3 regions of the Plantactinospora sp. CA-294935 genome follow, and region 1 is predicted to be linked to each of the others. Evidence: riboswitches for the same ligand, from Rfam matches in the RefSeq annotation. Region 1 holds a riboswitch; each other region holds the start of a gene.
The links. A riboswitch is a leader RNA that binds a small molecule or an ion and turns the genes downstream of it on or off. The one in region 1 is predicted to bind cyclic di-AMP.
Positions count from the first base shown of each region.

Region 2: it holds a riboswitch for cyclic di-AMP, as region 1 does, so the genes downstream of both, ACQEVC_RS08325 (NlpC/P60 family protein) here and ACQEVC_RS12300 (coiled-coil domain-containing protein) in region 1, are expected to answer to the same signal.
Region 3: it holds a riboswitch for cyclic di-AMP, as region 1 does, so the genes downstream of both, ACQEVC_RS18550 (coiled-coil domain-containing protein) here and ACQEVC_RS12300 (coiled-coil domain-containing protein) in region 1, are expected to answer to the same signal.

Region 1 covers NZ_JBNJMU010000001.1:2,742,857-2,747,161, reverse strand. Annotated here, with positions in the region: gene ACQEVC_RS12320 (FAD:protein FMN transferase) at 1-579, shown strand, start outside; partial or broken gene ACQEVC_RS12315 (TIGR04222 domain-containing membrane protein) at 591-1,319, opposite strand; gene ACQEVC_RS12310 (dienelactone hydrolase family protein) at 1,380-2,033, opposite strand; gene ACQEVC_RS12305 (hypothetical protein) at 2,247-2,450, shown strand; cyclic di-AMP (ydaO/yuaA leader) riboswitch at 2,591-2,722, shown strand; gene ACQEVC_RS12300 (coiled-coil domain-containing protein) at 2,726-3,754, shown strand; gene ACQEVC_RS12295 (glycoside hydrolase family 65 protein) at 3,835-4,305, opposite strand, start outside.
Region 2 covers NZ_JBNJMU010000001.1:1,845,019-1,849,323, reverse strand. Annotated here, with positions in the region: gene ACQEVC_RS08330 (N-acetylmuramoyl-L-alanine amidase) at 1-1,228, opposite strand, end outside; cyclic di-AMP (ydaO/yuaA leader) riboswitch at 1,495-1,635, shown strand; gene ACQEVC_RS08325 (NlpC/P60 family protein) at 1,648-2,688, shown strand; gene dcd (dCTP deaminase) at 2,836-3,414, opposite strand; gene ACQEVC_RS08315 (pyridoxamine 5'-phosphate oxidase family protein) at 3,515-4,087, shown strand; gene ACQEVC_RS08310 (zinc metalloprotease) at 4,089-4,305, opposite strand, start outside.
Region 3 covers NZ_JBNJMU010000001.1:4,143,190-4,147,494, reverse strand. Annotated here, with positions in the region: gene ACQEVC_RS18560 (ABC transporter permease) at 1-413, shown strand, start outside; gene ACQEVC_RS18555 (cation diffusion facilitator family transporter) at 667-1,581, shown strand; cyclic di-AMP (ydaO/yuaA leader) riboswitch at 1,831-1,958, shown strand; gene ACQEVC_RS18550 (coiled-coil domain-containing protein) at 1,965-3,068, shown strand; gene ACQEVC_RS18545 (cellulose-binding domain-containing protein) at 3,181-4,305, opposite strand, start outside.

The DNA.
Region 1 (4,305 bases):
CTGTGGCGGGAGACCGACGGCTACTTCGACGCGTACGCGACCGGCCGGTTCGACCCGTCCGGCTACGTCAAGGGCTGGTCGGTGCAGGTGGCCTCGGACCGGCTGCTGGCGGCCGGCTGCGGCTCGCACTGGATCAACGCGGGCGGGGACATCCGCGCCCGGGGCGGGCCGCGACCCGGCGAGCAGTGGCGGATCGGCATCCGGCACCCGTGGCAGCAGGACAAGATCTGCTGGGTGCTCGGCGGCGACGACTTCGCGATCGCCACTTCCGGCACGTACGAGCGCGGTTTCCACGTGATCGACCCGTACCGGGGTGCCCCGGCCACCGACCTGACCTCGGTCACCGTGGTCGGCACCGACCTCGGCCGCACCGACGCGTACGCGACCGCCGGGGTGGCGATGGGTCAGGCCGGGCTGCGCTGGCTGGCCGACCTGCCGGACCACGAGGTCGGCATCGTCACCTCCGACGAGCTGTGCTACCGCACCGACGGGTTCCCGGTGCTGCCCACCGAGCCGGCCCAGCGGCCCGCCCCGACCCGCTCCGAGCTGCCCGGCCAGCCCGCACCCCGGCTGGGCTGACCGGCCGGGGCTCAGACGTGCCCGGTGGCCCCGCCCGCCGGCATCGAGGAGCTGTCCAGCGGGGAGTCGCCGAGGAAACGGGACCAGGGTCCGCCGTCGAGCAGTCCGCCGTCCCGGACGAACCGGCGCACCGCCGGCAGCAGCCCTGCGGTGCCGTACAGCGCCATCGCCAGCCCCGGTTCGAGTCCGGCGGGGTGCGCGGCCGGAACGCCGTCCGGGCCGACCGGAAGAGGATGCCGGCGCCGGGCGTCGCGCAGCGTACGTCCGCCGGAGAGGGTACGGCGGGGCAGGAACCAGCCGGCCATCCCGACGAACGCCAACACCACCAGCAGGCCGACGCCGACGCCGAGCAGGTCGACCGCGACCAGCCGGGCGACCACCATCGGCAGCACGAGCACCAGCATGGCCGGCAACAGGAACCGGCGCCAGGCCGGGCGGAGCAGTCCCAGCCCGATCAGGCCCTCCCGCTGCTCGGCCAGGGCCTGTCGGACCCGCCGCTGGTTGGCCACCTCACGGGGTGACATCGAGCCGTACAGCGCACCGAACAGGGCACGTTCCAGCGGTTCCGCGTACGCCGGCATGCTGCCGGTCCGGCTGAGTCCGCCGGGTCGGGCGACCGTCACACCGCCCCGGCCGTGCAGCATCACCAGTGCGGTCCGGACGGCACCCCAGGCACCACCGGTGAGATAGCCGAGGTCCGTCGTGCTCAGGTCGCGGGACAACGCCGTCATTCTTCGAGTATGGAGAACCCGCGCACGTCCGTCCCGGGCTGTCCGGTCGAACCAACGCCGGGCGGGCGGTCAGCCGGGCAGGTGGCCGGCGAACCACTCCGCCGCCTCCCGGGCCACCTGGTCCAGGGCGCCGGGCTCCTCGAACAGGTGGGTGGCGCCGGGCACCACCCGCAACTCCGCCCCGGCGTCGAGCTCGGCCAGCGCCTGGTTGTTGAGTCGCAGCACCTCGTCGTCGAGCCCGCCGACCAGCAGCAGCGTCCCGGCGCGTACCCGGGGCAGGTCGGCGCCGGCCAGGTCCGGGCGACCGCCGCGGGAGACGACCGCGTACACCCGGTCGGGGCGCTGCGCGGCGGCCGAGAGCGCGGCGGCGGCGCCGGTGCTGGCCCCGAAGAGTCCGATCGGGAGCCGCCCAGCCGGTTCGCCGGTCGCCAGCCAGTCGACGATGCCGACGAGCCGGCCGGTGAGCAGGCCGATGTCGAAGCGCAACTCCCCGGTCCGGTCGTCGAGCGCCTCCTCGTCCCGGGTCAGCAGGTCGACCAGCACGGTGGCCAGGGCATGGCGGTTCAGCGCCTCGGCCACCATCCGGTTGCGCGGGCTGTGCCGGGAACTGCCGCTGCCGTGTGCGAACAGGACGATCCCGCGTGCGTCGGCGGGGACGACCAGGTCGCCGGTCAGTCGTACGTCTCCGGCCGGAATCGTGGTCTCGGTGGTCCGGGTGTCCATTCGACTGCCTCCCATGCCTCTTCCCGGCGGAGAGTCGCGGGTGTGACGCCGACCGCCGTCCTGTCGGTCTTACCCGGCGGCGCCGGGCTCAACCACACGCCGCCAGCCGACCGGCGCCCGGGTTTGCCGGTGCGCAGTCGGGGAAGGCCGGAACGTCCGACCAGGCACCGGGACGGCCGACGTGCCGACCGGCAGACGAACGTGAGGGACGTTATGGCCCGCCAGAAATCCGGCAAGGCGAAGTCCGGCCCGGCCCGCACCGACGAGCCGGGGCAGCAGAATCCCGACCGGAGCGAATGGGCGGACGAGGCGGCCAAGGCGAGGTCGCTCGACGATCCGCGCCGCACGCCGCCGCGTGACGCCGTGGGCATGCCGTCCAGCGGCGAGCGGTACTCGGAGGATCCGCGCGACCGCTAGGTCGAGGTCGTACCGGCGCGACTCATGATCGGTAGCCGGGTGAATTTTCCACGGCGGATCATCCCGGAATTCCCGAGGTCGGCCCGGTTGGTCCGGTAGGCTGACCCCGGTTTCGCCCGGTGGCGCACCCCTCCGCGCCGGCGTGACCGCCGCCGAATCACCAACGAGGTGAGCCGGGGACCCAGGTAGGTGGGGTGAGTCCGCAACCGCGGTAGGGGCTTGTTCCGTCCCGAACCCGTCAGCTAACTCGGTAGGCGGGCGACGGAGGGACATGCATGACGGGATCCACACGTCGGCGGTTACCGCTGGCCCTGGCCCTGCTCGCCACGTTCGGCGCGCTCGCCGGCGCAGCGCTCCGGCCCGGCGTGGCGGAGGCGAACAGCCCCGCCGTTCTCGGCGACGAAGGCGACACGCCGCTCCTGCGCGACGTACTCGAATCGACCGGCCGAGGTTACCTACAGGCCAAGAACGCGCTGGTTAACACCCAGGCTCGGCAGGCGAAGATCGCCGCCGAGCTACGCCGGGTGGAGGGACGGATCGCCGAGCTGCGCCCCCGGGTGGAGCAGGTGGCCCGGACGGCGTACCAGACCGGCCGGATCGGCCCGGTGCTGGTACTGCTGCACAGCGGCTCGGCGGAGGAACTCCTGGAGCGCGCCCGCGGCCTGGAGGTGGTGGCCCTGCGGGACAACGACGCGCTACGCGCGCTGGGGCAGGCCCGGGAGCGGGCCACCCGGGCGAAACAGGCGCTGGACGCCGAGGTGATCGAGGAGCGCCGGCAGCTCGCCATCATGCTGCGGCAGAAGCAGGCCGCCGAGCGGGCGCTGGCCCAGGTCGGCGGCGCATCCACCGGAGGCTTCGTCAACGCCAGGTCACCGGTGGCCCGGCCCGCGCCACGCGCTGCCGACGGCTCCTGGCCGCCGCAGTCGTGCAGCCGGCCCGACCCGACCACCACGGGCTGCGTCACGCCGCGCACCCTGCACGCCTTCAACGAGGCGCGCCGGGCCGGCTTCACCCGGTTCACCGGGTGCTACCGCTCCGGCGGCCCCTACGAGCACCCGAAGGGGCGGGCCTGCGACTTCTCCGCCGAGGCGGGCGGCTTCCGGGGTGCCGCCACGGGCGCCAACCGGACCTACGGCAACAACCTCGCCGCGTTCTTCGTCCGCAACGCCGACCGGATCGGCGTGCTGTACGTGATCTGGTACCGGCAGATCTGGTTGCCGACGACCGGGTGGAAGTCGTACAGCGGTGCACACGGCGACCCGTCGAGCGACCACACCAACCACGTACACCTGTCACTGGTCTAGGGGTGCCGATCAGATCTTGACGACTTCTTGCGGTGGGGGCGGCAAGAAGTCGTCAAGATCTCCGGTTTCCGGCCCGGTGGTCAGGTGGGCTCGCCTTCGGGGGCACGGCGGGCGGGGGCCCGGCCGGCCGGCTGGGCCGGTTGCGGACCCGTCGGGCGGGCCGGCGGGATCGGCCGGGTCACCGACTCCAGGCAGGTGATCCGGACCTTCTCGCCATGGTGCAGCAGCTCCAGTGCGTCGTCCGGCTCGCCGTCGCGCAGCGCGTACGTCGCCTCGCGCGGCCGGACGTCGACCCGCAGGTGCACGCCCCGGTAGCGGAGCGAGAACTCCAACCGGTCGATCCGGCTCGGCAGCCGGGGTGTGAAGGAGAGCGTCGCGGTGTGGTCGCGCATCCCGCCGAACCCGGCCACCAGGGCGATCCAGGCCCCGGCCAGCGAGGCGACGTGCACGCCGTCCCGGGTGTTCTGGTTGAGGTCGTGCAGGTCCATCAGGGCCGCCTCGCCCAGATAGTCGTGCGCGAGTTCGAGGTGCCCGGTCTCGGCGGCCAGCAC
Region 2 (4,305 bases), 900 kb from region 1:
CGTTCGCCGGCAGGATGCCGGGGACGTTGTCGTGCCCGATCACGTGGTCGCGGTCGAGCGGGATGTCGTACCGGTCGGCGAGGTAGCGGACGAGTTTGGCCGAGGTCCGGTACATCGCCTCGGTGTACCAGGTGCCCTGGGCGGCGAAGCCCTCGTGTTCGAGGCCGATCGCCTTGGCGTTGACGTACCAGTTGCCGGCGTGCCAGGCCACGTCCTTGCCCTTTACGTGCTGCGCGATGTGCCCGTCCGCCGAGCGGAGCGTGTACTGCCAGCTCACGTAGGTGGGGTCCTGCACCAGCCGCAGCGTGGTGTCGTAGCTGCCCTCGGTGTCGTGGATGACGATGTACTCGATCTTCTGCCGGCCCGGCCGGTCGGAGAGGTCGTGGTTGCCGTAGTCGCCGTCCCCGAACGCCTGGTAGGGGGCCGGGATCCACTCGCAGGAGATGTCGCGCGGGCACTCCAGCCCGTCCGGACGGGGCGTGCCGGGCAGGCCGAGTCGGTCCAGCCAGGAGCGCTGCGGGACCATCCCCGGCCTCCCGGGCAGGGTGATCCGGTGGCCGTCGTCCGTGGTCCGGCTGGCGCCCTCGGCGAGGGTCCGGTAGACCTCGTCGGCGAAGGCCGCCGCGGCGTCCGCGCGGTCGCTGCCGGCGTACCGGGCCACCGCGCCGTACCAGGTCGCCGGGTCGCTGGCCGGGCCCGTCGGCGCGGCCAGCGCCTGCTGGTACGACGCCAGCAGCGCCGCCCCGCCCCGGATGTTCGCCGCCGGTTCGGCGCGGAGCAGGTGTTCGTCGACCCCGGTCAACGCGGCGGCGGCGTCCAGGGTCTGCCCGCCGGGCGGTGTGTCGCCGGTCCGGTCGACGTGCGGGCCGGCGGGTCCGGTCGCCGGTCGGGCGGGCCGGGCCGGGTCACCGCGCCGGTCCTCGCCGTGCTCCGGGTGTTCCGGCTCGGCGGCCAGCCCGGCGACGTCGGTCAGGTGCATCGGGCCGTACCCGCCGCTGGTGCTCGGCGTGCCGGCGTTCGTGTCCCAGCGAGATTCCAGATAGGAGACGCCGAGCAGCACACTCTCGGGTACGCCGAACTCGGCCGCCGCGGCGGCGTACTCCTGTTGCCGGGTTTCGGGGAGTGCGACGGTGGCTGGCGCGGGGCTGGCCGGCAGCAGCGCGGCGGCGCCGACGACCGCGGCCCCGATCGCGATTCTCCTGCTCAGCGGGTGTGTGGTGGGAAGCATCGAACCTCCATGAGCCGGGGGTGGGCCTGAAGATCACCCTCCACCCGGGACCGGTGTCCGTCAATACCTGCCGGCGAAGCTCGTCGCTATGCAGAAAACTTTCACCGACACGCAGCGTGTTCGGCGTGTCCCAGTGGCTCCCACCGTCAGCGACTGGTCCGATACCTAACGAATCGACTCAGATCACGGGGTTGCGTTTGGATAACACCCTTCTCTAGTGTTGGGGACCGTCGAGCCGACGGCAGGCCGCCTAGCCGGGCGGCGACGTCTCGACACCGCCGAATCGTCACACTCAGCGAACCGGGGACCCGAGCTTCATGGGGTGAATCCGCGTCTCACGCGGTAGGGCGACAATCTTCCCGCCCGAACCCGTCAGCTAACCCGGTAGGCGGGCTACGGAAGAAGGAGTACGGACCCCGGTGGCTCCCCCTGCCCCGTCGCGGTCGCCATCCCTCCGGTCGGCATCCACCGACGCCGGGAACGCGAAACCGCGCACTCGAAGGTCCATTCTCGCCATCGCGCTCACCGCACTGGCCAGCGCCGCGGTGTTGCTCACCGGCACGACGCCGACGCTCGCCGAACCGTCGGTGGCCGAGATCGAGCAGCAGATCGACACCGCCTGGCGCAAGCTGGAGCCGGTCGTCGAGAAGCACAACGCCACCCGGCAGGACCTGGCCGCGAAGAAGAAGCAGGCCGCCGCCCTGCAGAAGAAGATCGCCCCGCTCCAGTCGCAGATCGACGCCGCGATGAACCGGGTGAGCGACTTCGCGGTGCAGGCGTACAAGGGTGACAAGGCATCGGCGGTCAACGCCCTGCTCACCTCCAAGTCGCCGACCGCGCTGGTCGGCCAGCTCTCGGTGCTCGACCAGTTCGCGCGGCAGCAGCAGCGCGAGGTGCAGGCGGTCGTCGACCTCAAGGACAAGTACGCCTCCCAGAAGGCTCCGCTGGACCGGCTGGTCAGCCAGTTGACCAAAACCGAGAAAGAGCTGGCGGCGAAGAAGAAGGAGATCGACGCCGAGGTCGAGCGGTTGCAGAAGCTGCGGATCCAGGCGTACGGGAACGGCTCGGCCGGCCCGCTGCGGCCCGCACCCTGCCCGGCCACCTACCCCGGAGGTGCGGCCGGCAAGGCGGTCAAGTTCGCCTGTGCCCAGATCGGCAAGCCGTACAAGTGGGGTGCCGAAGGCCCCGGCTCGTACGACTGCTCCGGCCTGACCCTGGCGGCCTGGAACCAGGGCGGCGTGTCGCTGCCGCACAACGCCCGGGCGCAGCGCGGCCAGACGGCCAGCATCAGCCGCTCCGCGCTACGCCCCGGTGACCTGGTCTTCTACTATGCCGACCTCAGCCACGTCGGCATGTACGTCGGCGACGGCTGGATCGTGCACGCCTCCCGGGCCGGCGAACCGATCAAGATGAAGCGGATGGACGACGGCGAGATCCACAGCTTCGGTAGACCCGGCTGACGCATCCCGGAGCGAGTCAATGGCAGAACCCCCGTCGCGCAGGTGCGGCGGGGGTTCTGCCATTCGGTTCTGTTCGCCTTCCCGGCTCCCCGTCGGGCCCGGTCCGGGCCGTTTGGTGCCGGCGCGCTGCTTCTGACGCCGGCAGCCTCAGCGGGTGGGCCAGGTGCGCCAGTTCTGCCAGGAGCGGCTCGGGGTGGGGCCGCGCTGCCCCTGGTAACGCGAGCCGTAGACGGCCGACCCGTACGGGTGGGCGGACGGCGACGAGAGCCGGAAGATGCAGAGCTGGCCGATCTTCATCCCGGGCCAGAGCCGGATCGGCAGGTTGGCCACGTTCGACAGCTCCAGCGTGACGTGGCCGGAGAACCCGGGGTCGATGAAGCCCGCGGTCGAGTGGGTGAGCAGGCCGAGCCGGCCCAGACTCGATTTCCCTTCGAGTCTTCCCGCCAACTGGTCGCCGAGGGAGATCACCTCCAGCGTGGAGGCGAGCACGAACTCACCCGGGTGCAGCACGAACGGTTCGCCGTCCGGCACGTCGACCAGCGAGGTCAGGTCGTCCTGCTGCACCGCCGGGTCGATGTGCGTGTAGAGGTGGTTGTTGAAGACCCGGAAGAGCCGGTCCAGCCGTACGTCGATGCTCGACGGCTGCACCAGCGCGGGCTCGAACGGCTCAAGCGCGAGCGTGCCCGCCTTGATCTCGATCACTAGGTCGTGGTCGGAGAGCAGCACCGGATCACCTTAGCGAGTCGCGCGAAGTCGACGGGCCGCGACCTCGCCGATGGGTGGGATCGGGGTAGGTGATCGAACATGTGTTCGATAGAATGTACCCATGGCATCCTGGTCCGAATTCGCCTCTGACGAGCCCCGACTCGCCGACGCGATCCGCGTCCTCATCCAGCAGTACGGCCCGGGTCTCGGCTACCTGGCGACCGTGCGCGCCGACGGTGGGCCGCGCGTGCACCCGGTGTCCCCGGTCATCACCGACGAGGGACTCTTCTGTTTCGTCGTCGACTCTCCGAAGCGGCGCGACCTCGAACGGGACGGGCGCTACGCGCTGCACTCGTTCCCTCCCGAGGACAGCGACGACGAGGCGTACGTCGCCGGCCGGGCCCGGCCGGTGACCGACCAGGCGCGGGTGGACCAGCTCGCCGGCAACCTGCGGGCCGCACCGCAGGTCGACTGGCGGCTCTTCGAGTTCACCGTCGACGTGGCGATGGTTGCCCGGCACGGCAGCAACGGCGCCACGCCGCTCGCCGCCGGAGATCGGTCCGAGCGTCCCGCCGTGCAGGTCTGGCTCGACCCGGCCGGCGCGATCGGCGCTCCCGAGGGCAGTGCCGCCGCCGGGCCGAAGCGGCGCGGCCGCCGCCGGGCCGTCGAAGAGGCGCCGGTCCCGGCGTCCTGACCTACGGCTCGCGGAACGCCTTCCAGGCCCTGAGCATCCGGAGCGCCTGCCCATAGGTGAACTCGTACATGCAGGCGTCGACCGAGTAGTCCATGAAGTTGTGGATCGGGTCGAGGCCCGGCCTCGTCGCGCAGGTGTCCCGTCGCTCCGGGCAGCCGAAGCCCGGCTCCGCCTCGGCGGGCGTGTCCAAGACGTGGTCGCCTCGACCCGCGCAACCC
Region 3 (4,305 bases), 1.4 Mb from region 1:
CCCTCGACGAGTTGCTGGGGATCTTCGCGGCCCTGCTCGGCATGTCGGTGCTGATCGCCGTGCTGGGCATCGGCAACACGCTCGCGCTCTCGGTCGTCGAACGCCGCCGGGAGTCGGCGACGGTCCGGGCGCTGGGCCTGTCCCGCCGGCAACTGGCGACCATGCTGCTGACCGAGGCGGCCCTGGCCGGTGCGGTCGGGGCACTGTCCGGGATCGCCCTCGGGCTCGGCCTCGGCTGGACGGCGGCGATGGGTCTGATCAGCAGCTACGGGCACGGGCTGCCGGCCGTACCCGTAGGGCAGCTCGCCCTCTGCGCCGCGCTGGCCGCCTCGGCGGCGGTGCTGGCCAGCCTGCTGCCGGCCCGCCGGGCTGCCCGGGCCCCGATCGTCGCCACCCTCGGCGACGACGGGTGAGCCGGGCACGGACGGGTGAGCCGGGCACGCCCGCCCGTCGTTCTCCAGTAGGACGGGTCAGCGTCGTTCTCCGGTAGGGACGGGGACACCGTCGTTCTCCGGTAGGACGGGGTCAGCGCCGTTCTCCGGTAGGGACGGGGACACCGTCGTTCTCCAGTAGGACGGGGGCACCGATTCCGCACAGGACGGGTTCCCGCCGCCGGCCGGCCGGCAGTATCGACGGCGGGGGCGATCGGGCCGGAAGGAGGGGGTGTTGGGGGCCGGGCACGACCACGGGGGGCGGTTGACCCGGGCGGCGGAACGGCACCGGGGACGGCTCTGGGCCGCCTTCGGGCTGCTCGCCGTCCTGATGGTGGTCGAGACGGTCGCCGCGCTGGTCACCGGCTCGCTCGCGCTGCTCTCCGACGCCGGGCACATGTTCACCGACGTGCTCGGGATCGGGATGGCGCTGGCCGCGATCACGGCGGCCCGGCGGGCGGCCGGCGACCCGCAGCGGACCTTCGGGCTCTACCGCCTGGAGGTGCTGGCCGCGCTGGCCAACGCGGTACTGCTGTTCGGGGTGGCGCTCTACGTGCTGGTCGAGGCGGTACGCCGGTTCGACGACCCGCCCCGGGTCGCGGCCGGCCCGATGCTGCTGGTGGCCACGCTCGGCCTGCTAGCCAACGCGGCCGCGTTCGGCCTGCTCCGGGCCGGGGCGCGGGAGAGCATCAACCTGCGCGGCGCCTACCTCGAAGTGCTCGGGGACCTGCTCAACTCGGCGGGCGTGATCCTCGCCGCCGTGGTGATCATCCTGACCGGCTGGCGCTGGGCCGATCCGATCGTGGCCCTGGCGGTCGGGCTGTTCATCCTGCCCCGCACCTGGCGGCTCGGCCGGACCGCCGTACGCATCCTGGTGCAGGCCGCGCCCGAGCACCTCGACGTGGCCGCCGTACGCGCCCGGCTGGCCGGCGTACCCGGGGTCTGCGACGTACACGACCTGCACGTCTGGACCCTCACCTCCGGCATGGAGGTGGCCTCGGCGCACCTGAGGCTGGACAGCGATGCGGAAGTCGGTACCGTACTCGCCGCGGCCCGGTCGGCGCTGCGCGAGGACTTCCACATCTCGCACGCCACCCTCCAGGTCGAGCCGAACACCGCCCCCGGAGGCTGCGGGCCCACCGAGTGGTGACCGTTCGCGACGCTGCGTCACGGCGGAGTCAGCCGGAAACTGTCGGAATTCCGCCTCAGGAGACGTCGAGGCTCACCGATAGTTAGCGGCATCTTAAGTTTCGATCCGGCGCTTGAGGTTTTTGTCCGGATACATCCTTGCGAAGTAGGAGAATCGCGAATCTAACTCCGGCAACGCCACGTATCCCCGGGCGGCAACTGCCGGTAGGCTCGGCTCCGGTTTCCGCCGGGCGGCGCCCTCCGGCGCCTGCGGAGACCGTCGCCTAATCGCACGCGCGAGCCGGGGAACCACGTACCAGGGGTGCATCCGCTCCAGCGGTAGGGATCTTCCGTCCCGAACCCGTCAGCTAACCCGGTCGGCGGCTGACGGAAGGACATTGTCATATGCCGTTCCTGGCACCCACCCGACAGGCTCCGGCGTCCGCGCAGAGAGCCACGAGACCGCCCCGGAAGGCCGCGACGACCGTGGCCGTCGCCCTGGGCATGGTCCTCGCGGCACTCGGCGGCGCACCCGCCGCCGCGGCACCGGAGTACGCGACCCCCGGGACGCTGGCCGCGGCACCCGGCGGGGACGACATCGACGGAGGCACCGACAGCCTGCGCGAGCAGCTTCAGGCCGCCAGCAAGGGCTACCTGACCGCCAAGAACAGGTTGGCCAACTCCGTCAAGCGGCAGACGGATCTGAACCAGCAGCTCGCCGCGCTGCGCACCGAGGTGGCGAGCCGGAGCGAACGGGTCGCCGAGATGGCCGACATGGCGTACCGGACCGGCCGGCTCGGGCAGGTCTCCGCCCTGCTCAACAGCGGTTCTCCGACCAGCCTGGTGGACCGGGCAGCCGCACTCGACACCATCTCGGCGAACGAGAGCCGGGAGCTGCGCGGGCTGCGGGAGAGCCTGGACAAGGAGACCCAGGCCAAGGCGGCGCTCGACAAGGAGATCGGCGAGCAGCGCAAGCAGGTCGAGGTGATGGAGACCCGCAAGAAGCAGGCCGAACGGGCGCTGGCGGCGGCGAACAACAGCGGCGGCGCCGGCTCGGGGATCAGCGGCAGCGGCGGCGGGTCGGCGCGACCGGCACCCCGCAACGCCGACGGTTCCTTCCCGGACGAGTCGTGCAGTCTCGACGACCCGACCACCAGCGGCTGCATCACCGCGCGCACCCTGCACGCGCTGAAGCAGGCCCAGGCGGCCGGCTTCACCCGGTTCGTCTCCTGCTTCCGCAGTGGCGGCAGCGGCGAGCATCCGAAGGGGCAGGCCTGCGACTTCGCCGCCCAGAAGAACGGGTTCGGCGGGGTGGCGACCGGCGGCGACCGGACGTACGGCAACAACCTGGCGGCGTACTTCGTGCGAAACGCCGATCGACTTGGCGTGCTGTACGTGATCTGGTTCAAGCAGATCTGGCTGCCGAGCGGTGGTTGGAAGACGTACAACGGGGGCAACGGTGACCCGTCCAGCGACCACACCAACCACGTGCACCTGTCGATGAACTGATCGACGGCACCTGAGGCACCGATCGCGAACCGCCGGCACCGCCCGCCACCCCTGGGCAGTGCCGGCGGTTCTCGTTCCGCACCCGGCCGTAACCCCGGACCGGGTGCGCCGGTCAGCAGCCGATCCGGGTCGAGCCCAGCGCCACGTCGTCGAACCAGAGCGTGTTCGCGCCCTCGCCGTAGCTCTCCCAGCCCAGCCGCAGGTCGGTGAGGCTCGGCCGCCAGTTGGCCCGGTTGTACCACTGTCCGTCGACGTCGTGCGTGGGCGTACCGTCGGCGGTCAGCCCGGTCACCGCGGTGCCGTTGACCCAGGTGGAGAGCCGGCCCTGCGCGCCGTCCACCATGAACTCCAGGCAGGTCCACTGGTTGACCGGCAGCGGCGCGCTGAGCGCGACACCGTTCGGGCTCTGCTCCGGCAGGGTGGCGTCGTCGGAGGCCCGGTTCCACTGCAGGGCGGCGTTCTGCCCGCCCATCCGCAGGTCACGGTTGCCGTCGTTGGCGTCCCGCATGGCCAGGAAGGTCACGTGCGAGGTCGGCAGCGCGGTGGTGTGCCGGACCCAGAGCCGGGCGTAGCGCACCGCTCCGACGCCGCCGAGATCCCGGGTGGAGCCGACGAAGACGTGGTTGCAGTAGCCGACGGCGCCGTTGATCCGCACCGACCGGGTGCCCTGGTGCGCGACCGAGGTGTCGATGCTGGCGGTGCCGCTGCCCGAGCAGTCCGGGTAGCTGACGCTCCAGTCGCCGGAGGGTGCCGTGCCGGTCTGGTTCTCGAAGCCGTCGCAGAGCACCGCCGAACCGCAGCCGCTCGGCGGCGGAGTGGTCGGCGGGACCGTCGGCGGCGGGGTGACCGTCGGCGGGGCACTGGTCGGCGGAGTCGTCGGCGGCCTGGTCGTCGGCGGCGCGGTGCTGGGCGGAGTGGTCGGCTCGGCACCGTTGCACGGCTCGCCGTTGAGGGTGAACCCGGTCGGCGCAGACGAGCTGGCGGCGTAGCTGCCCTGCACCCCGAACTCGGTGGAGCCGCCGGCCGGCAGCGACCCGTTCCAGGCCACGTTCCGGGCGGTCACGGTCGCGCCGGACTGGCTGACCTGGGCGTTCCAACTGCTGGTGATTTGCTGGTCGCCACCGTAGGTCCAGGTCACGGTCCAGCCGTTCACCGGGCTGCCCCCGGCGGTCACCCGGACGGCGGCGGTGAAGCCACCGGTCCACTGGTTGGCGGTGTAGTCGACCAGGCAGCCGGC